Regions from separate parts of the Pseudidiomarina fusca genome, predicted to be linked through region 2. Evidence: predicted binding sites of a transcription regulator. Region 2 holds the regulator's gene; the other holds the start of a gene.

Region 1 (10,653 bases), on a different contig from region 2:
TTCGGGACCGCATTATGTTTCCGATCCGCGATCGTCGTGGTCGGGTGGTCGGTTTTGGTGGACGGATCATCACGGGTGATGGCCCAAAATATTTGAACTCGCCAGAAACACGAATTTTTCATAAAGGACGCGAACTCTATGGCTTTTATGAAGCCAAGAAAGCGCACAAACAATTAGCTCAGGTGGTCATAGTTGAGGGTTATATGGATGTGGTTGCCTTGGCTCAAGCCGGAATCACTTACGCGGTAGCATCCCTCGGTACGGCCACAACAGCAGACCAGTTACAGCTGTTATTTCGTGCCACCACACAAGTCACCTGTTGTTATGACGGTGATAGAGCTGGCCGAGATGCTGCTTGGCGGGCACTGGAAAATGCACTGCCATTATTAAACGATGGCTTAGCGCTAAACTTTTTGTTTTTACCCGATGGTGAAGACCCCGACACTATTGTGCGTAAAGAGGGAGCGGAGGCATTTAGCGCACGCTTGCAACAAGCACAGAGCTTCATAGACTACTTTTTTAGTCACCTCACAGAAACTATTGATGTGAGTAGTGATGCCGGCAAATCAATGCTATTGAAGCAAGCAACACCGTTGATAGAAAGAGTAGCAAGCGAATTTTATCGGGAAGAATTACTGAATCGATTGGCACGTTTGTTACGCCGCGAAACCTCGCAGCTTAAACAACAAATAAAAGCACCTACCAGCCAACACCGCCGCCCCGAGCAGCTTAAAATGACGCCTATGCGGCGCGCTATCGGGTTATTGGTACAGCACCCGCAGCTAGGGCGAGAGATTCCTTTGCATAAAGAGCTGATTGAATTAAAGCAACCAGGTATTGAATTGTTATTAGCCCTGCATGAACAGACACAGCAGCAACAGTTAACTACTGCGCAGTTACTCGAGTTGTGGCGCGATCAGCCCGAAGAAAAAGCATTGCGACAATTAGCAAGTTGGGAACATCACCTAGATGAAGAGCACGTTGCGCAAGAATTCTTTGATACCTTTCTCTATTTTATTGATCAATATATGGAACAGCGTGCTAGTGAGTTACTGGCCAAAGAGCAACAAGCACCGCTAAGCAAAGAAGAAAAGCAAGAGTACATGGTGTTATTGCAATACCGTTCGGATCGTGGAAAACGCTAATAAGTGGTGGAATAGCCTATTCCATGGCTCTTGATTTTAAACAAAAACGATGAAAAACAAAATGTTATTAGAGTTGGCACAAGCTTTGCTTTAGTTATCAAGTCAGTTTGACTTACTCACTTTATTAATAAAAAACAGATTACTAGGAGATGTTATGAGATCTTTTGTGGCACCTAAGCAGGTCGTTGCTTTGATGACTGTCGCGGCACTAAGCCTTGGTTTAAGTGGTTGTATTATCGTGACTGAAACCGAGCACCGGCAAAGCTCATCTGAAGTTGCAGATAAAGAGCAGCGCAATCGCCAGATTATTGCTTCATTGCAAGAAAGTACCAGCGTGGCTACCGTAGAAGCTGAGCTAGGTGTACCGGAATTTTCAGATCTAGTCACTCGTGATGGTAAGCGCTATCGAGTCCTTTACTATCGTACTCAACGGGTTCATGCCGATGGTAATACCACCCGCGATGAGTGCACTCCACTGGTATTTAAAGATGGCCAATTAATAGGCACTGGGGAACTCGCTGTCGCACAAATCCCCACAAACAACTGATTAATTTCTGGCTCAAAACGACAGTATCTGCTACAATTTCCGGTCTTGAATTTTACACCTCACGCACTTATTTAATTAAGGTAGTGGTCATACATTAATTAAGTCGCCGAAGTGAAGACCGGTTACTTTTCTATTTAATAACAGGTGGTAGATCTGTATGCAGCAGAGTCGTCAATCACAACTCAGACTTCTTATTGCCAAAGGCAAAGAGCAAGGGTATCTCACTTTTTCAGAAGTGAATGATCACCTTCCTTCTGAGATCGTTGATTCGGATCAAATCGAAGACATCATCGGCATGATCAATGATATGGGTATTCAGGTGTTCGAAAGTGCCCCTGATGCCGATGAATTGATGATGAGCGAAGATACCGCCGACGAAGATGCGGCAGAGGCTGCTGCGCAAGCTTTAGCAAGCGTTGACGGCGAGCTTGGTCGCACCACTGACCCCGTACGTATGTACATGCGTGAGATGGGTACCGTTGAGCTGTTAACTCGTGAAGGCGAGATTGACATTGCTAAGCGTATTGAAGATGGGATTAACCAAGTTCAGTGCTCAGTAGCAGAATATCCTGAAGCCATCAACTTCTTGCTAGAGCAATGGGATTCGTGTGAAGCGGAAGAAATGCGCTTAACCGATATTATCTCTGGTTTTATCGATCCTAACGAAGTGGATGCAGCGCCGGTTAGTGCTACTCACATCGGCTCAGAATTAAGCGAAGACGAGCTTGAAGACGATGATGATGATGCCGATGAAGACGACGATAGCGATGACGATAGCTCTGATAGCGGTATAGATCCTGAGTTTGCTCGTCAAAAGTTTGCCGAATTACGTGAACAGTACGAAAAAACTCGTACTGCTATCAGCAAGCATGGTCGTGAGCACGCCAAGGCCCGCACTGAAATTGAAGCCTTAAGTGAATTGTTTAAGCAGTTCCGCTTAGTACCTAAGCAGTTTGATCGCTTAGTTAAAGACATGCGTGACATGATGCATCGAGTGCGAGTGCAAGAGCGCTTGATCATGAAGATGTGTGTAGAGCAAGCGGCTATGCCAAAACGCTCATTCATGAAGGTTTTTGCCGGTAACGAAAATAGTACCAGCTGGTTAACAGCAGCGATTGCAGAAGGTGAGGCCTACTCGGCCGTCTTACAAGAGCTACAACCAGAGGTAGAACGTTGTATTCATAAGTTAGCCGAAGTTGAAGTTGAAACTGGGTTAACTATTGCCAAAGTAAAAGATATTAATCGTCGCATGTCGATTGGCGAAGCCAAAGCGCGTCGTGCTAAAAAGGAAATGGTTGAAGCTAACTTACGTTTGGTTATTTCCATCGCGAAAAAATACACCAACCGCGGTTTGCAGTTCCTTGATCTCATTCAGGAAGGGAACATCGGTTTGATGAAGGCCGTTGACAAGTTTGAATATCGCCGTGGTTATAAGTTCTCAACTTACGCTACATGGTGGATTCGTCAGGCGATTACTCGTTCAATTGCTGACCAAGCCCGTACCATCCGTATTCCTGTGCATATGATTGAGACTATCAATAAACTCAATCGTATTTCACGTCAAATGTTGCAAGAGATGGGGCGTGAGCCAAGTCCGGAAGAGCTTGCCGAACGTATGGTGATGCCTGAGGATAAGATTCGCAAAGTTCTGAAAATTGCGAAAGAGCCGATCTCAATGGAAACTCCTATCGGTGATGATGAAGATTCACATTTAGGTGATTTCATCGAGGATACTACCCTTGATTTACCAGTGGACTCGGCTACTTCAGAAAGCTTACGTAATGCCGTTCGCGAGGTGCTAGGTGGTTTAACTCAGCGCGAAGCGAAAGTTCTACGGATGCGATTTGGGATTGATATGAATACCGATCATACCTTGGAAGAGGTAGGTAAGCAGTTTGACGTAACTCGTGAGAGGATTCGTCAAATAGAAGCTAAGGCGCTTCGTAAATTGCGTCATCCAAGTCGTTCAGAACAGTTGAAATCCTTCTTGGACGAATAACACGGAACGACTGAGATTTATATCGGTCATAAGAAGCTCTAGAGCTAGCTCTAGGGCTTTTTTTATTTTTGCGGCTAAATTTGTTAAAATAGCGGCAACTTCGCTGAAAAGGATGAATCATGATCGATATAGATCAGAGTAAAACCGTAACCCAGCAACCAGGACGCATTGTTGATGCGCACTTTCATATCTACAATGACGCGTTTCCTTTAATCGAGAATCAAGGTTTTTTGCCATCGCAGTTTTTGATTGAAGACTACCTGCATCGTACTAAGCATTTTAACATCGTAGGTGGGGTGATTGTCTCTGGCTCGGTGCAAGGTTTTGACCAGAGTTACTTGAAGGCCGCTTTAGCAGCCATGGGACCGAATTTTGTGGGTATCACTAATTTACCGAGTTCAGTCTCCGATGCCGAAATTTTGAAACTGCGTGAGCATCGTATTCGCGGTATCCGTGTTAATTTAAAACGTGGCGTGGTCAGTGGTTTAGATAATCTAGTAGATTTTGGGAAGAGGATATGGGATCTCGCTGGCTGGCATCTTGAAATGTATGTTGATAGCCGCGAACTCGATGAAGTGGTGCCGAAATTGATCAAATTGCCGAAGGCCTCGATAGACCATTTAGGTATGGCTCGGTCAGGTTTGTCGCAAGTGCAAAAGCTCGCCGAGCATGGGGTTAAGATTAAAGCGAGTGGTTTTGGTCGCACTGAAGTAGACGTAGCCAAAGCTGTTAAGGCTATTTATAGCGTTAATCCAGACAGTTTAATGTTTGGTACAGATTTGCCTTCAACCCGAGCAGAACGGCCATTTAATGTGCGCGATATTGAGACTGTGTGTGAAGCCCTAGGCGATACGAAAGCTATCGACAAAGTCTTTGCTCAAAACGCAGCTGATTTCTACCATTTAACCTTATAAAAAACTCGGCAAGGGTCATGACAAGCGGGTCGAAATTTCATATACTTGCGCCCGCTTTGTTAATCGCATAGGTTAACAACCATGTCTCGTATGGCCCCTTAGCTCAGTGGTTAGAGCAGCCGACTCATAATCGGTTGGTCCCCAGTTCAAATCTGGGAGGGGCCACCATCTTTAAAGCCTTTATGGCTGATGTTATCCGCGTACTTCAAATGCCCAGACTACTTTCGTACCGCGATCGTGCTGGCAACTTTGAGCCGCAACTAGTGAAGAAGCACCAGACCCAATTAACCTATGAGCTGGAACGCTCTATTGATTACGCACCCGACAGGATTTTAACGGTTATTGACAGCACTTAGCCGTTGCTCATCTTTTTTTCTTTGATAACTATCAAACAAGTCTATTCATTCGTGCAAAAAATCTCTAAAGTGTAGCCTCAATAAAGCGCAGTAAGCACTGCCATGCACATAATAAATACAATAATAAAGAGTTGATAGCTATGACGGTAATGACTGATAACCGCGGATCTTGGGGATCAAAAATAGGATTTATCTTTGCTGCAGCGGGGTCTGCGGTGGGCCTAGGCGCCATTTGGAAGTTTCCATACATTGCCGGCCAAAATGGTGGCGGGGTATTCTTATTGGTCTATTTGGCCTGCGTCTTTACCGTGGGTGCCGTGATGATGCTCTCGGAGATGATGATTGGCCGTCGCGCTAATAAATCAGCCACCTCAGCCTATCGAGCTTTAGGCGGCGGTTATTGGCATGTAGCAGGGTGGATCTCGGTACTCTGTGTCTTTTTGATTCTTGGCTTTTATTCAGTAGTCGGTGGTTGGACCATTGCTTACGTTTTTGAAGCCGTGCGAGGCGATGTACTGACAACTGACGGGGCTGCACTTGAAGCCGCCTTTGGACAATTTATTGGCGACCCTTTGCCTGCACTAGTTTATACCTTCTTATTCCTATCTATTACAGCTGGTATTGTTATTGCTGGGGTACAATCTGGTATCGAACGAATTTGTAAGATATTGATGCCAACGTTGTTTGTATTGATGTTGTTTTTGGTGGTGCGCAGTTTAACATTGCCCGGCGCTATTGACGGGTTACTCTATTTAATTACACCTGACTGGAGCAAACTGAGCATCCGGATGGTGTTAGACGCCCTCGGTTTGGCGGTATTCTCATTATCGGTAGGAGCTGGCTTAATGATAGCTTATGGCTCTTATTTAAATACAGAAACACGGGTGATCAACTCAGGCCTGTGGATTGCCTTTTTAGCTATCTTAGCATCGGTTTTAGCGGGCTTGATGATTTTGCCGGCGGTCTTTGCCTTTGACGTTGACCCGGCTGCGGGCCCCGGCTTAACTTTTATTACTATGCCAGCATTATTTGCACAGATGGCTGGTGGGCAGTTCCTTGCCATCATTTTCTTCTTATTGTTGTTATTTGCAGCAATCACCTCAGCTATTTCTATTCTAGAGCCGGTAGTGGCGTTTTTGATTGATGAATACAAGGTGTCGCGTAAGAAAGCCACTTTGTGGGTTGCGGCCGTTAATTTCATTTTACTTGGAGTGCCGGCGGCGTTGAGTTTTGGTGGCGCAGCAGATAACTTAAGTCTGTTTGGCAAAACACCTTTTGATTTAATGGATTTTATTGCATCGAATTTATTGATGCCTTTAGGTGGTATGTTAGCTGCAGTGTTTGTTGGCTGGCGTATTTGGCCGGTTATTCGAGCTGAGTTAGAAAAAGAATGCCCGAATTGGTGTATTAAATTATTCCGCTTTGTTGCTAGTATACTGTCGCCGGTACTCATTGCAGCTGTGGCTTATTTCTTGATTTTTTCTTAGCTTAGCAGCTAAGCGATAGCTCTATATGAGTTAACAAGGCCCTTAATCTAAATAGGTTAAGGGCTTTTTTTGTGGTGCTTTCTGTAACAACTTTTACAAATGGTTACCATGCGCACCTGTATGCCTTGTGGCCTAAATGCTACATTGTTGCGTAATCGTTAGCATCATCAGTAACCAAAAGGTTTGCTCCTATGTCTCGTGTGTTATTAGTCACCGTAAGTTCGCTAAGTATCCTAGCTAGTCAATTTTGGTTCAGTGCAGCTTCCGCTGTGCCTCGGGTTGATGGCCAAGCTGCCTCCACTGAAGCTGTTTCTATCTGCAAAAGTGGTGATTGTGATAAAGAGCTCTCGGAACTTGAGCGTTTGGCCCGAAAAGGTAGTGGCGATGCGGCAGCTGTCGTTGCTTTAGCTTATGCTAGTGGTGATGGGGTCGAGCAAGATCTCGGTAAAGCTAAAGAGTTTATCGAGCATGGTGTACGTAAACGGAATCCATTGGCGATGTTTGTGATGGCTGATTGGTATGCGCGTGGTTTTGTGTTACCACAAAATACTGAGCAAGCTCGGCAGTGGTTGGATCGAGCTGCAGAAAAAGGCTATGCGCCAGCCCAATATGATAAAGCCGTTAAGCTACTGGGCAGTACTGATAATGCCGAACAATTACAGGCATTACCGCTGTTACAAGCAGCTGCCGAGGCAAATTTAGTGAGTGCTATGTACGCATTAGCAAGATTGCAGCATACCGGTACTTTAGTTGAGCAAGATCTTCCTGCAGCGGCAGAGCTCTATGCAAAATTAGCGCGCACAGGCCATACGGAAGCGCGTAATCATTTAAAACAGGTGAACCAACAGCTACAAGGCACCGAACTGATGAATTCCGCTAAAGGTAAAAGCTTATTAGCGGCAGAACAAGCTATGGAACGTATTAGCGTCACAGCCGAAGCAAATCGTTATCGTAGTCAGTTAGGTCGTTTGATTGACCAGATTGATGCTTCTGGTAGCTATGATAATCGCTCCATTGGTTCACGCATTAACGGCGTAGGTTGTGGTGACACTGGTAGCCCTTGTGGTATTAGTAAACCTAGCCGTGGCCAAGGTAGCCTCAATGATGTGTTAACGGGCGGCCAAGGTAATAATTAATGACGTGACTCGGCGCTGGTGGGTAATGCTGCCAGCGCTTTAGCTAAAGCCGGTTCAAAATTGCTAAACACCGAAGTAGCTCCTACTAAAGTAACAATCCCAGCTCGTTCAAGTTTCTTAAGCACCCGTTCATTAGCGCCCGAAATGAGTACTTGGGTATGTTGACGTTGAAAGCGCTGAATGACTTCTTCTAAGGTTTGTAGTGCCGTAATATCCATAAAGGGCACCCACTTAAACCGAAGGATCAATATATGTGGGCGTGCATGAATCGCGCCAAGGGTGCGCTCAAAGGTTTCTGCTGCAGCAAAAAAGAACGGTCCTTCAAGGGTATAAACTGAAATTCCTGGGGGTAATTCGGTTAATTGATGCTGCGCCAAAGCGGGTGCCAATTCTGGTTGAGTCTCAGCTTTCACTTCCACACTGCTAGCCATGCGCCGCACAAAATGTAACATGGCAATGATGACTCCAATGTTCACAGCTACCACCAGATCTGCAAACACGGTGAGTGAGAACGTAATTAATAAAATGGCGATATCAGCGCGCGGAGCACGGCGCAGCATTTTAAGAAAGTGAGGAGCATCGCTCATGTTCCATGCCACTACAAACAAGATGGCACTGAGCGCTGCTAAAGGGATAGCATCTGCCAGTGGCGCTAACGCCAGCAAAATGATCACCAACACTAGGCCATGTACAACACCTGCAATCGGACTATTACCGCCGTTACGAATATTAGTTGCCGTACGGGCAATGGCACCCGTTGCAGCAATACCGCCAAACAAGGGAGCAATGATGTTAGCAGCACCTTGGCCCATCAATTCTTGGTTAGAGTGGTGCTTGGTTCCTGCCATGCCATCAGCTACAACCGCTGATAATAGAGATTCAATCGCACCCAACATGGCGATGGCAAATGCTGGCCCAATAAGTGTCACTATCTGGCTGAAACTTAACTGAGGCAAGCTAAATTCTGGTAACCCCTGCGGAATGCCACCAAAGGCGGAGCCAATAGTTCGTACGCTGGCAAAATTGAATATCAGCTGTAGCAGGGTAGCCAGCACCAGAGCGATTAAAGGTCCGGGAACTTTTCTTAAATATGGAATTTTGGGAGTCACCAGTACTGCTAGAAGTGCGGCAATCGCGATACCAGTGGTGGCTAGGTCAAGCTGAGGTAATTGCTGTAGCAAGCCCCAGATCTGTTGATGGAAATGTTCAGCAGATACAGCGGTCACCCCAAAAAACTCTTGCCACTGTCCTACAAAGATAATCACTGCAATGCCGCTGGTGAAACCAATAATCACTGGGTCCGGAATATAACGAATGATGCTACCGAGTTTAGCTGCTCCTAAGATGAGCAAGATCACACCAGCCATCATCGTGGCCACTTGTAAGCCAACGATGCCATGTTCAGCGACGATTCCAGCCAAAATAACAATAAAGGCCCCGGTAGGGCCTGCTATTTGTACCCGAGAACCACCGGCTAGGGAGACGATGATGCCGGCAATGATCGCGGTGTAGATACCTTGCTCGGGTTTAACTCCGCTAGCGATAGCAAAGGCCATCGCTAGCGGCAACGCCACAATACCAACAATAACCCCAGCCAGAATATTCTGTGGCCAATGTCTAGCTTGCAATAATCCGGCTTGGTAGGCCTCTTTGATCGCGAACATGGGGTATTCCTTTGGTTAATTCCCTTGCTGGCCTCAACTCAGTTTAGCAGCAGCAGCTGCGCGTGCGTTATGCAGTTTTTGATAACTTTCTAGGAGGCGTAAATGACGGTCTAACCCTTCTAATTGAGAATTAGTTGGGGTGAGGCCGTAAAAACGCACGGTGCCATCGACACTACCCACAACCGCAGCCATGGTTTCTTCACCAAACATGCGTTGTAGATTCGGTAAATAATCGGCCAGCTCTAACTCATCATCTAAGGTGATATCTAACACGGCACTTACAGCGCGATAAAAGAGACCGCGGGCCACGGTGTTGTCATTGTATTGCAAAAAGGCTTCAACCAAATCATACGCTTCTTCTGAACGGCCTAATGCTAAGTAGATCAAGATTTTTAGCTCTAAAATGGTTAATTGACCCCAGACCGTGTTTTCATCAAATTCAACCCCAATCAGGGTAATGATATCCATGTAGTTGTCTAATTGGCTTGCTTCTAAACGATCTACTAAATCCGTTAATTCAGCGTCACTTAAGCGGTGCAAATTTAGAATATCATGACGATAATCTAGCGCTTTATTGGTGTTGTCCCAAATTAAATCTTCAATGGGGTAAACTTCAGAATAACCGGGCACTAAGATGCGACAGACTGGAGCACCAAGATCGGTATGCACCGCCATGTACGCCTCTAGTCCTAATTCAGCTAAAATACCAAATAACGCTGTAACCTCTTCGCTATTGCTGCCAGAAAAATCCCATTCAACAAACTCGTAGTCACTGCGTGCACTGAAGAAGCGCCATGAAATGACCCCAGAAGAATCGATAAAATGCTCGACATAGTTATTGGGTTCAGTTACCGCCATCGAATTGAAGGTAGGAGGCATAAAGTCATTCAGGCCCTCAAAACTACGCCCTTGCAACAACTCGGTAAGGCTGCGTTCTAATGCCACATGCAAACTAGGATGGGCGCCAAAGGAGGCAAACACACCACCAGTGCGGGGGTTCATTAAGGTGACACACATGACCGGGAATTGTCCGCCCAGCGATGCATCTTTCACCAACACAGGAAAGCCTTGTGCTTCTAATGCTTGAATACCTTCAACAATCGCTGGATATTTAGCCAGCACTTCAGCGGGCACATCAGGTAGCGCAATTTCCTCTTCTATAATGTACTTTTTGACCGCCCGTTCAAAAATCTCAGATAAGCATTGTACTTGAGCTTCTGGTAACGTATTGCCGGCGCTCATACCATTACTTAGGTAGAGATTTTCAATTAAGTTTGAAGGGAAATAAACAGTCTCACCATCACTCTGGCGCACATAGGGCAGAGCACAGATACCACGATCACGGCGTCCTGAGTTTGTGTCAATTAGATGAGAACCAAGGAGTTCGTCATCTGGGTTATAAATC
Region 2 (10,653 bases):
TGATAGCTCAGCAAATAGCTCACCAACCACGGTAATGTTGGCATGGCCGCCGTCTAATTTAACCAACACTTCGTCTACAGATAGGGCATCGGTGATCAAGGTTTGAATCGATTCAGTTGTAATCATAGTCTCAACGTTTTTTGGCAATAGATGAATGGCTTACTTTCACTTTGGTTGGGGTTGTCGTTGGCCCGGCAAAGGGCACATCTAGCACTTCAGCAACACCACTAACACTAATAATAGCGCGTAGCTGGGGGCTGGCTCCAACAATACTGAGCTCGCGCTGTTGTAAGCCAACCTGCTTTTTGGCATTCACCAGCATCGCAACCCCAGCGGTATCTACCTTAGTTACCTCGGTTACATTCAACACCACATGGTCACGCGCATTCAGCCATTGTTGGCGTTCTTGCCACACCGGCGGTACCGTGTCGCGGGTTAACTCGCCGCTAAATTGCACTGCGTTGTGTGCATCAATGGTCCACTGACAGTTACTCATGAGGGTGCTCCTTCGGTACTTACTCACGGCCTTGGCCATGCCTACTGGTTATTCGGCATTCTCTTGGTCGTTAGCGGTAATCGGCTGCTGCGCTTTGTCGCGCAATAAACTAATGGTTCCGTCAATGCCGCGGCTACGAATCACACCAGCAATTTCAGTTTGCTTACTATTTAACAAGCTCACGCCTTCTACTACGAGGTCAAAGGCTTGCCAGATATCTTGGTTGTTATCAAAGCGCATTTTAAAATCCATGCGCACTGGTGGACGGCCTTGCTCAATCAAGCGAGTATTCACCACAACCATGCGGCTATCCGCATCAAAGCGACCCGCATCACCAAACTGAATGGTATGCTTGGTTTCGTCATATTGAGTAAAGGCACGCGCATAAGTGGCAATCAAATACTCACGAAACACGCTATAAAACTCTTGCCGTTGCTCTTCAGTGGTTTCGGTTAGGTTACGGCCTAGCACCCGCTTCGCAGCATAAACATAATCTACGTACGGCATCAGTTCTTCACGGATAACCACGCGAACATAGTCAATATCTGCATCAATTTTGCTGCGATCTTGCTCAATACGCTCTAGCGTTTTGTTGGCTACTTTCTCTAATAACACATAAGGGTTATCTTCGCGGATCAGCTCATCGGCTGCCGCCGGAGCGATAGCAACAGCTGCCATCAAAGAAAACCAAATACTTGCGATTAATTGCTTCATGCTTTACTCCTTAATCATTACCCTGACTAAACAGGAACTGCCCGATCAAGTCTTCCAATACCAAGGCCGACTTAGTGTCGTAAATGCGATCACCGTCTTCTAACATTTGTACGGTGTCATCGATAAAGCCTGGATTAAGACCAATATACTGCTCGCCTAATAATCCAGAAGTTAAGATTGAGACCGATGTGGTGTCAGAAAATTCATTGTATTGTTTGCTAATCACCATTTCGACCAGAGGCTCGTAGTAATCACCATCAAGGGTGATCTTGCTCACTCGGCCTACAACCACACCACCTACTTTAACTGGCGAGCGCTCTTTTAAACCGCCGATATTATCAAACTTGGCATACAAGCGATAAGTTTCACCCGCAGTGGCAACATTGGTATTAGCTGCCTGTAAGCCTAGAAACAACAACGCCAACACACCGATAATGACAAACAAACCAACTGCTAACTGAGTATTTCTCGATTCCATAGTGATCATCCAAACATCAAAGCGGTTAAAACAAAATCTAGCCCAAGTACGGCTAACGAGGCAGTGACCACAGTCGAAGTGGTGGCCTTACTAATACCTACCGAGGTGGGCGTGCAGTTAAAGCCTTTGTGCAGCGCTATCCAAGTAACTACAAAAGCAAACACCACGCTTTTGATGATGCCATTCATAATATCATGGCCCCATTCAACGTTAGCTTGCATCACCGACCAAAAAGCGCCGTCGTCGACGCCTAACCAGCGCACGCCAACCAAGTAGCCGCCATAAATACCCACGGCAGAAAACACCGCAGCTAGAATTGGCATACTGTATAAGCCGGCCCAAAAACGTGGGGCAATCACGCGGCGCAGCGGATCTACGGCCATCATTTCTAAACTGGATAATTGCTCAGTGGCTTTCATTAAGCCAATTTCTGCGGTTAGTGCCGAGCCAGCCCGCCCTGCAAACAGCAAAGCAGTGACTACCGGCCCTAATTCACGCAACAAGGATAGCGCTACCATGGGCCCCAACGACTGTTCGGCGCCAAAATCCACCAAAATGGTATAGCCTTGCAAGCCCAGCACCATGCCGATAAAGAGTCCGCTGACCACAATAATAATCAGCGACATCACTCCAACCGAGTACATTTGCTGCATCAGCAACGGCCAAGATTTGCGTAACTGCGGTTTGCCAACCAAGGCTCGGGTGAGCATGATTAACGCCGCCCCTGCGCCAGCAATACTATTGAGGGTAGCTTGGCCGAGGGCAGCAACTTTATTTAGCATCGCCAGCTCCTAATAATTCGTCGGCCAAGGTCGGTGCACGGTAATGGAAAGGCACCGGACCATCAGCTTCGCCGTGTAAAAATTGATGCACCAAGGCATTATCTGAATTTAATAATTGTTCTGGCGTACCGTGCCCAACCACTTGTTTGTCGGCAATGATGTACACGTAATCGGCAATCGTAAGAACTTCTTCAACATCGTGGGTGACGATGATGCTCGTCAACCCGAGCGACTCGTTCAACTCTTTGATCAGCTTGATTATCACGCCCATCGAAATAGGATCTTGGCCGGCAAAGGGCTCATCATACATGATCAGCTCTGGGTCTAACGCTATTGAACGCGCCAAGGCAGCCCGCCGCGACATACCGCCAGACAACTCCGCTGGCATCAAATGCCGAGCGCCACGCAAACCTACCGCCTCTAATTTTAGCAGCACAATGGTTTCAATCAGTTCCTCTGACAGCCGGCTATGTTCACGTAGCGGAAAGGCAATGTTGTCGTACACTGTCATGTCGCTGAACAAGGCACCGCTTTGAAACAACATGCTCATGCGTTTGCGTAATTGATACAATTCGCTGCGCTTGAGGCTAGGAATGTTTTGCCCGGCAAAGCGAATCTGCCCCTGTTGCGGGCGTAGTTGGCCACCAATTAGGCGCAACAAGGTTGTTTTGCCAATGCCGCTAGGACCCATCACCGCAGTAATCTTACCGCGCGGGATGGCCATCGACAGGCCTTCGTATAAATTGTGAGTACTGTGATTGTAGTGAAAATAGATGTCATCTATCTCAACCAAGTGCTCGGGATTACCCTCGAGAGTAGTGGTTAGCATGCGAAGATAGTCTCCTTTACGTGACCGCCTAGTTTACCCGATTTCGTCAAGAATCCCCACCAAAAAGCTGTAAAATTTGTGACAAATCGTTATCAGTGGTCACATTACGTCTGCAAAGAAGAAAACGATCGGGTATTATTGCGTTATTACATTGTCATCATTAACTTGTCATCTACTTTGGCTGCACTAGCATATGAGGCCCAACATGACCGAACACAACCCGACCACGACCAGCAAACAGACGTTTGCCGCGCTTGGCCAACGAGTCATTGATATCGAAACCGACGCGGTGCGTGGATTAAGCCGTTTTCTTGATGAGAATTTTGCTACTGCTTGCGAGTTACTGTTGGCATGCCAAGGCCGGGCGATTGTGATTGGTATGGGTAAATCGGGCCACATTGGCGGTAAAATTGCCGCAACCTTAGCCTCCACCGGTACTCCCGCCTTTTTTGTGCACCCTGGCGAAGCTAGCCACGGTGACCTCGGCATGATTACCGAGCAGGATGTGGTGATCGCCATTTCTAACTCCGGTGAAACAGCTGAAGTGCTTAGCATTGCGCCATTAATTAAACGGCGCGGCGTCAAGCTCATTTCCATGACAGGTAATCCACGCTCAACCCTAGCCGAGCTCTCTGACGTGCATGTGTGCATCGCAGTTGAACAAGAGGCCTGCCCGTTAGGTTTGGCGCCAACCTCCTCCACTACTGCCACCTTAGTGATGGGCGATGCGTTGGCGGTAGCGCTGCTGCATGCGCGCGGCTTTACTGCCGATGATTTTGCCATGTCGCATCCTGGTGGCAGCTTGGGCCGACGGTTGTTACTGCACATCCATGATGTGATGCACGCGGGTGAGCGCACCCCGCTGGTCAATCAGCATGTAACTATCAGCGCCGCCTTGTTAGAAATGTCACGCAAAGGTCTGGGCATGACAGGTATCACTGACGACCAAGGCCGCTTAGTGGGTATTTTTACCGATGGTGATTTGCGCCGTATTTTAGATCAGCGGATTGATTTGCATACCACCGCGATTGCCCAAGTGATGACGCCAAACCCCATTACCATAAAGCCCGATGTGCTTGCTGCACAGGGATTAAAATTAATGGAAGACCGAAAAATCAACGGGCTATTTGTGGTGGATGAGCAGGGCTTTGCCCAAGGCGCCTTGAACATGCACGATCTGTTAAAAGCAGGAGTCCTCTAATGAGTTTTGGTCACGCAACCCCAGCCATGATTAGTACTTGGTACGGTGATATCGAAAGCCTGCTGATGGATAAATTCGCCCAAATCAAACTGGTCATTTTTGATGTGGATGGCGTGTTTTCAGACGGCCGTATCTATTTAGGCAACCAAGGTGAAGAGCTTAAAGCTTTTCATACCCGCGATGGGTTTGGGGTGAAAGCACTTCTTAACGCCGGCATCAAGGTGGCGGTTATCACCGGACGCCGTTCAGCACTGGTGGAAAACCGCATGCGCGCGCTAGGCGTCAGCGATATTTATCAGGGCCAAGAAGATAAGCTCAGCGCCTACCAGCAGTTGGCGGAGAAATATCAGTTAACGGATCAGGCCATCGCCTGCATGGGTGATGACATACCTGACCTCGCGATGCTGCAGCAGTGTGCAGTGGCCGTAGCGCCTCACGATGCCCATCCCTTTGTGCAGCAACACGCGGTTTATGTGACCTCGCAGCGCGGCGGCTTTGGTGCCGTACGTGAGCTGAGTGATCTGATTTTACTTAGCCAAGGACAATTGCAACTGCACGGTGGAGTCAGTTTATGACCCGTAATCTTGTGGTGATTATCGCCATTATCTTTGCCACCCTAGCGCTGTTGGTGTGGCGTCCTTTTGGAGATCAAGACCTCACCGATGAACCTGCTGGCTATCGCGAGATCAAGCCTGATTTTACCGCCCAGGGCCTGATTGTGCGGGTTTACAGTGAGGATGGTACCTTAGCGCATCGGATTGCTGCAGAAAAAATGACCCATTACAGCCCGATCGGCTTGACCGAGTTAGATCAGCCGACCTACATTGTGCACACTCGTGATGGTGGTCCGGTGTGGCAGGTGGCAGCCGAGGCTGGCTCTTTTTATGGCGACAAAAGCTTGGTGTTAGAACGTAATATTTTAATGCGTAGCTTAACCGCCGAAGATTTTTTAGAACGGGTTGAAACCAGCTACCTAACCATTGATACTTTGGCCGAAACCATGACGACTGAGCAAGCGGTGGTGATGTACGGTCGTGATTTTACTATTCGAGGCGAAGGCATGCATGCTAACTTACGCGCTCAAACTCTGGAACTAACGAAACATGTTGAAACCATTTATACCGGCCGCCACACTAATTCTCAGTAGTCTTGTGCTAACTGCTGCATTATTCTCTAACGCAGCACTTAGCCAAGGCAAAGATGACTTTAATCAGCCCATTCGCATCAATGCTGAGCGCGATTGGGTTGATATTGCTAATAAAATTGTGGTGTTTGAACGTAGCGTCATCATCGAGCAAGGTAGTTTAAAAATCACCGCTGACAAGTTATCAGTAGAGCGTGAAGGTGAGGCCGAAGATGCTGTGTTTATCGCTGAAGGGGCGCCGGCGGTTTATACCCAACAATTGGAAGACGGTAGTGTTATCACCGCCAAGGCCAACCAAATCATTTATGACCAAGCGCAACAGTTACTGACGTTGCGGGGGAATGTTGAAGTTGCGCAAGGAAACAGCGTCAGTCGTGGTGGAGAGATGGTTTATAACTTTGCTACACAGCAAATGACCACGCGTGGTGACAAAGATACCGACCGCGTAACCACCATCTACATGCCGAAACAACAAGACGATAAAAACAACGAGCAACCATGAGCCGATTAGTAGCTGAACATTTAGCCAAATCTTATAAAAAACGCCAAGTTGTTAAAGACGTTAGTTTGACTGTTGAAGCAGGCCAAGTGATTGGCTTGCTGGGCCCTAATGGCGCCGGTAAAACCACGACTTTCTATATGATTGTTGGCTTAGTGAATAACGACAAAGGCCTGATTAAATTAGACGACCGTGATATCTCGTTATTACCTATGCATGAACGCGCTCGCCTTGGGATTGGCTATTTACCCCAAGAATCCTCCATCTTTCGTAAGCTGACGGTGCGCGATAATATTTTGGCGATACTCGAAACCCGCAAAGAACTATCTGCGGCCCAGCGTGAAGATAAACTTGATAGCTTGCTGGAAGAGTTTCACATCAGCCATATCGCCAACAGTCTGGGTATGAGTCTGTCTGGGGGTGAACGACGCCGGGTTGAAATTGCACGGGCGCTGGCGGCTGAGCCTAAGTTTATCCTGTTGGATGAACCCTTTGCTGGGGTTGACCCGATTTCCGTGCTGGACATCAAGAAGATTATCGAACACCTACGCAAGCGTGGCATCGGGGTACTCATTACCGACCACAACGTGCGCGAAACCCTAAGCGTCTGTGAACATGCTTATATTGTTAGCCATGGCGAGCTTATCGCGCAAGGCGATGCCCAAACCATTCTTAATAATCAGCATGTGAAAGACGTGTATTTGGGCGACCAGTTTACGCTGTAGCTATCATGATGAAACAAGGCCTGCAGTTCAAATTTAGTCAACAGCTGAGCATGACCCCACAGCTGCAACAGGCCATCAAACTGTTGCAACTTTCTAGCTTAGAACTACAGCAAGAAGTGCAACAAGCGCTGGATGAGAACCCCTTGCTTGAGGTGGCCGACCAAAGCGCTGAAGGCGAAACCGATTTAGCTGCTGCCGAGGAGAGCTGGGAACCAAGCTATTCGGCTTCTTTAGGCAGTTCTGGCACAGCTTACGATGGTGAAGATACCCTCTATCAAGGCAGTACCAGTGAAAGTTTACAAGAGCACTTGTTATGGCAAATGCGACTATCACATTTTTCTCCCCTTGATGAAGCCATTGCCATGCTGTTGATAGATAGTATTGACGAGCGCGGCTACTTAACGGCTGAATTAGAAGAGCTGTTGCCAGCGATTCGACAACAACACCCCGAGCTCATCCAAGTTGAGCTAGCCGAAGTAGCTGTGGTGCTGAAACGGATTCAACATTTTGATCCGATTGGGGTTGGTGCTCGCAATGTCCGCGAATGTTTATTAATTCAGCTACGGCATCTTCCTAAAGATACTCCCTACCTGAACTTAGCTCTGCAAGCCGTTGACAAGCATTTGCAGTTGCTCGCCCAGCGCGATTATCGCAATCTGGTGCGGCGGTTGCGTATTCAAGAAGCCGATTTATGCCAAGTACTAGCGCTGATTCAGCAGCTACAACCGCACCCAGGGGACGGTTTTGGCGCAGGTGATGACGACTATGTGATTCCTGATGTGCTGGTGCGCAAAAAAAATAATCGCTGGACCGTTGAGCTAAATTCGCAAAGTTTGCCTAAACTAAAGGTGAACGAAGATTATGCGGCGCTGCTGCAAAGTGGTTCGCAATCTGAAGAACAACAGTATATTCGGCAGCATACGCAAGCTGCGAAGTGGTTTATTAAAAGCATTGAAAGCCGTAACGATACCTTACTGAAAGTAGCTGCAACCATAGTGCAACGTCAGCAAGGTTTCTTTGAATATGGCCCTGAGGCGATGAAACCTATGGTTCTTGCTGACGTTGCTAACGCAGTAGAGATGCATGAATCAACTATTTCAAGAATAACCACACAAAAGTATATGCATACACCTAAAGGTGTGTTTGAATTGAAGTACTTCTTCTCTAGCCAATTGGCAACGGATAATGGAGAAGATGCTTCTTCTACCGCGATTAGAGCGGTATTGAAAAAGCTAGTTGCTGCGGAGAACCCCAAGAAGCCTCTCAGTGATAGTAAATTAACTGAACTCATGGCCGAACAGGGTATCCAAGTAGCTAGACGGACAATTGCGAAGTATCGTGAGGCCATGAATATTCCGCCCTCGAGCCAACGCAAACGTCTTATCTGAATCTTGGACAAACAGAAGGAAGATGTTATGCAAATTAATCTGACCGGTCATCATATCGAAATTACTGACGCTCTGCGTGACTATGTCGATACCAAGTTTTCTAAGCTGGAACGTCATTTTGACCACATAAATAACGTCCATGTCATTTTAAATGTTGAAAAGTTAACGCAAAAAGCGGAAGCTACGCTGCATTTGAATGGCGGCGAAATTTTCGCTGATTCAGAGCACACCGATATGTATGCGGCTATTGACGGGCTGATTGATAAACTCGATCGGCAGGTTATTAAACATAAAGAAAAGATGAAACGCCACTAAATCATGGATTTATCCACTCTGTTAAGCCCCGACTGCGCTCGCTGCGCAGTCGCGGGAACAAGCAAAAAGAAAGTGCTTGAAATCATCGGCCAACTGGCCGCTTCGCGTCTCTCGGGCACCACCGGTTTTGACGTCTTCGAAAGTCTTCTCAATCGCGAACGATTAGGTAGTACCGGCATCGGGCTGGGGGTTGCTATTCCCCATGGTCGCTTAGCCTCGGCAACTAAGCCGGTGGCTATTTTGCTGACCCTAGAAGAGCCCATCGATTTTGATGCGATTGATAACCAGCCGGTGGATATTGTATTCGCGTTACTGGTGCCAGAAGACTCGCATGAACAGCATTTACAAACCTTAGCAGCCGTGGCCCAGCGTCTGAACGACAAAACCTGCACCCGCGCTTTACGCGATGCCAGCTCAGACCAAGAACTTTATGAACTGTTTGTAAAATGACCGATAGCAGCCTTAACCCCGCAGATAAAATGCAATTGATCATAGTTACCGGCCGCTCCGGCTCCGGTAAAACGATTGCGCTGCGCGTGTTAGAAGATCTTGGTTACTATTGTGTCGACAACCTCCCGATCACCTTGCTTCCTACGTTAGTGCATGCGGTCATTGAGCAGTACAATAAAGTGGCGGTGAGTGTTGATGTACGTAATATGCCGATTGAAGCCAGTGAGTTAACCGACTCATTGGAGTTTCTGCCTGACCAAATTAAACCTGAAATTCTCTACATTGATTCATCTGAGGCCGTGTTGCTGCGCCGCTTTGCGGAAACCCGCCGCTTACATCCCCTGTCTAAGAATGAGCTGCCGCTAAGTGATGCTCTCCAAGCTGAATTAGCTTTGCTTGAGCCGTTGGCGGAACGAGCAACTTGGCGCATTGATAGTAGCGATTTAAGCGTGCATCAGCTGAGCGAACAAGTGGCCGAGCGCGCCCTGGGTAAGTCAGCGTCACGATTGATTGTGGTTTTCCAATCTTTTGGTTACAAGTATGGTTTACCTAGTGATCTGGACTACGCATTTGATGCCCGAATCCTGCCTAATCCGCATTGGGAGCCCTCGTTAAAGGCCTTGCTCGGTACAGATCCAGCCGTCCAACACTTTTTTCAGCAACAGCCGTTAATGACCAAGTTTATTCATCAGGTAGAAAACTTCTTAGCCACTTGGTTACCCTACTTTCAACGCAGCAACCGTAGCTATCTCACCATTGGCATCGGTTGTACCGGTGGCCAACATCGCTCGGTCTACATTGCCGAGCAGCTAGCTGAACGCTTTCAGGGCCAACCTTTCAAGGTGCAAGTGAAACACCGCGAGGCCCCTCGTCACCGTCCTATCAGCCCGCTTTAGCTTTTAATAGCTAGGAGTTACCCTTTATGCCGACTTGTGTGCGCAAATCAGTCACTATCCGTAACAAACTCGGCTTACACGCACGCGCCGCCACCAAGCTAGCTAAACTCACGCAACAATTTGCCGCCAAGGTGTACATTGTGCAAGAGCAGCAGCAAGTAGATGCCTCCAGTGTGATGTGTTTATTGTTGTTAGCCAGTGGGCAAGGACGGCAAATTGATATCTTAGCTGAAGGTGATGATGCCGAGGCCGCTGTCGCTGCCGTTGCCGAGTTAATCGAATCGCGCTTTGATGAAGAGCAATGATGCGGTAAACTTCTGACATTCACAGGAGTTTTGCAGCATGCTAGTAGAAATCGCCGATAAAGAATTTGCCGAACAGCGCTTACAAGAGGTCACTGAATCTCTTACGCGTGGCATGTACGTGCAAGCTCGGCGCCAGTTGCACAACCTGCCCGCTTGGGATGTTGCCCTGTTACTTGAATCCTCGCCACCTAAAGCGCGGGCCATCATTTGGCAATTGGTTGACGCCGACGAGCACGGCGACATCCTTGAAGAATTATCTGAAGAAGTGCAAAAATCCATCATTCGGCAGATGGCGCCAGAGAAATTGGCCGCCGCCACCGAAGGCATGGATACCGATGACCTCGCCTACGTATTACGTGGCCTACCCGAACAGGTCTATCAAGAAGTATTAAAATCGATGGACGAGCAAGATCGCCATCGTGCCGAGCAAG

The links. The regulator sigma-54, encoded in region 2, starts transcription at its own class of promoters, with help from an activator protein. The targets are predictions, from matches to a motif close to GTTGGCACGNNNNTNGNNT.
Region 1: NOG12_RS06945 (DUF3192 domain-containing protein) is a predicted target of sigma-54. The motif match lies at 1,218-1,236, and genes of this name have one in related genera.

What each region holds. Positions count from the first base shown of each region.
Region 1 is NZ_JANFPJ010000011.1:71,121-81,773, forward strand. Features, by position in the region: gene dnaG (DNA primase) at 1-1,145, shown strand, start outside; gene NOG12_RS06945 (DUF3192 domain-containing protein) at 1,300-1,692, shown strand; gene rpoD (RNA polymerase sigma factor RpoD) at 1,850-3,691, shown strand; gene NOG12_RS06955 (amidohydrolase family protein) at 3,811-4,605, shown strand; tRNA gene NOG12_RS06960 (tRNA-Ile) at 4,698-4,773, shown strand; gene NOG12_RS06965 (sodium-dependent transporter) at 5,102-6,448, shown strand; gene NOG12_RS06970 (tetratricopeptide repeat protein) at 6,640-7,584, shown strand; gene NOG12_RS06975 (SulP family inorganic anion transporter) at 7,581-9,248, opposite strand; gene NOG12_RS06980 (OsmC domain/YcaO domain-containing protein) at 9,282-10,653, opposite strand, start outside.
Region 2 is NZ_JANFPJ010000012.1:48,965-59,617, reverse strand. Features, by position in the region: gene NOG12_RS07490 (BolA family protein) at 1-123, opposite strand, end outside; gene NOG12_RS07485 (STAS domain-containing protein) at 131-496, opposite strand; gene NOG12_RS07480 (MlaC/ttg2D family ABC transporter substrate-binding protein) at 545-1,210, opposite strand; gene mlaD (outer membrane lipid asymmetry maintenance protein MlaD) at 1,221-1,688, opposite strand; gene mlaE (lipid asymmetry maintenance ABC transporter permease subunit MlaE) at 1,694-2,470, opposite strand; gene NOG12_RS07465 (ATP-binding cassette domain-containing protein) at 2,460-3,299, opposite strand; gene NOG12_RS07460 (KpsF/GutQ family sugar-phosphate isomerase) at 3,505-4,500, shown strand; gene kdsC (3-deoxy-manno-octulosonate-8-phosphatase KdsC) at 4,500-5,075, shown strand; gene lptC (LPS export ABC transporter periplasmic protein LptC) at 5,072-5,647, shown strand; gene lptA (lipopolysaccharide transport periplasmic protein LptA) at 5,604-6,146, shown strand; gene lptB (LPS export ABC transporter ATP-binding protein) at 6,143-6,868, shown strand; gene NOG12_RS07435 (RNA polymerase factor sigma-54) at 6,877-8,256, shown strand; gene hpf (ribosome hibernation promoting factor) at 8,284-8,571, shown strand; gene ptsN (PTS IIA-like nitrogen regulatory protein PtsN) at 8,575-9,021, shown strand; gene rapZ (RNase adapter RapZ) at 9,051-9,917, shown strand; gene NOG12_RS07415 (HPr family phosphocarrier protein) at 9,944-10,222, shown strand; gene mgtE (magnesium transporter) at 10,260-10,653, shown strand, end outside.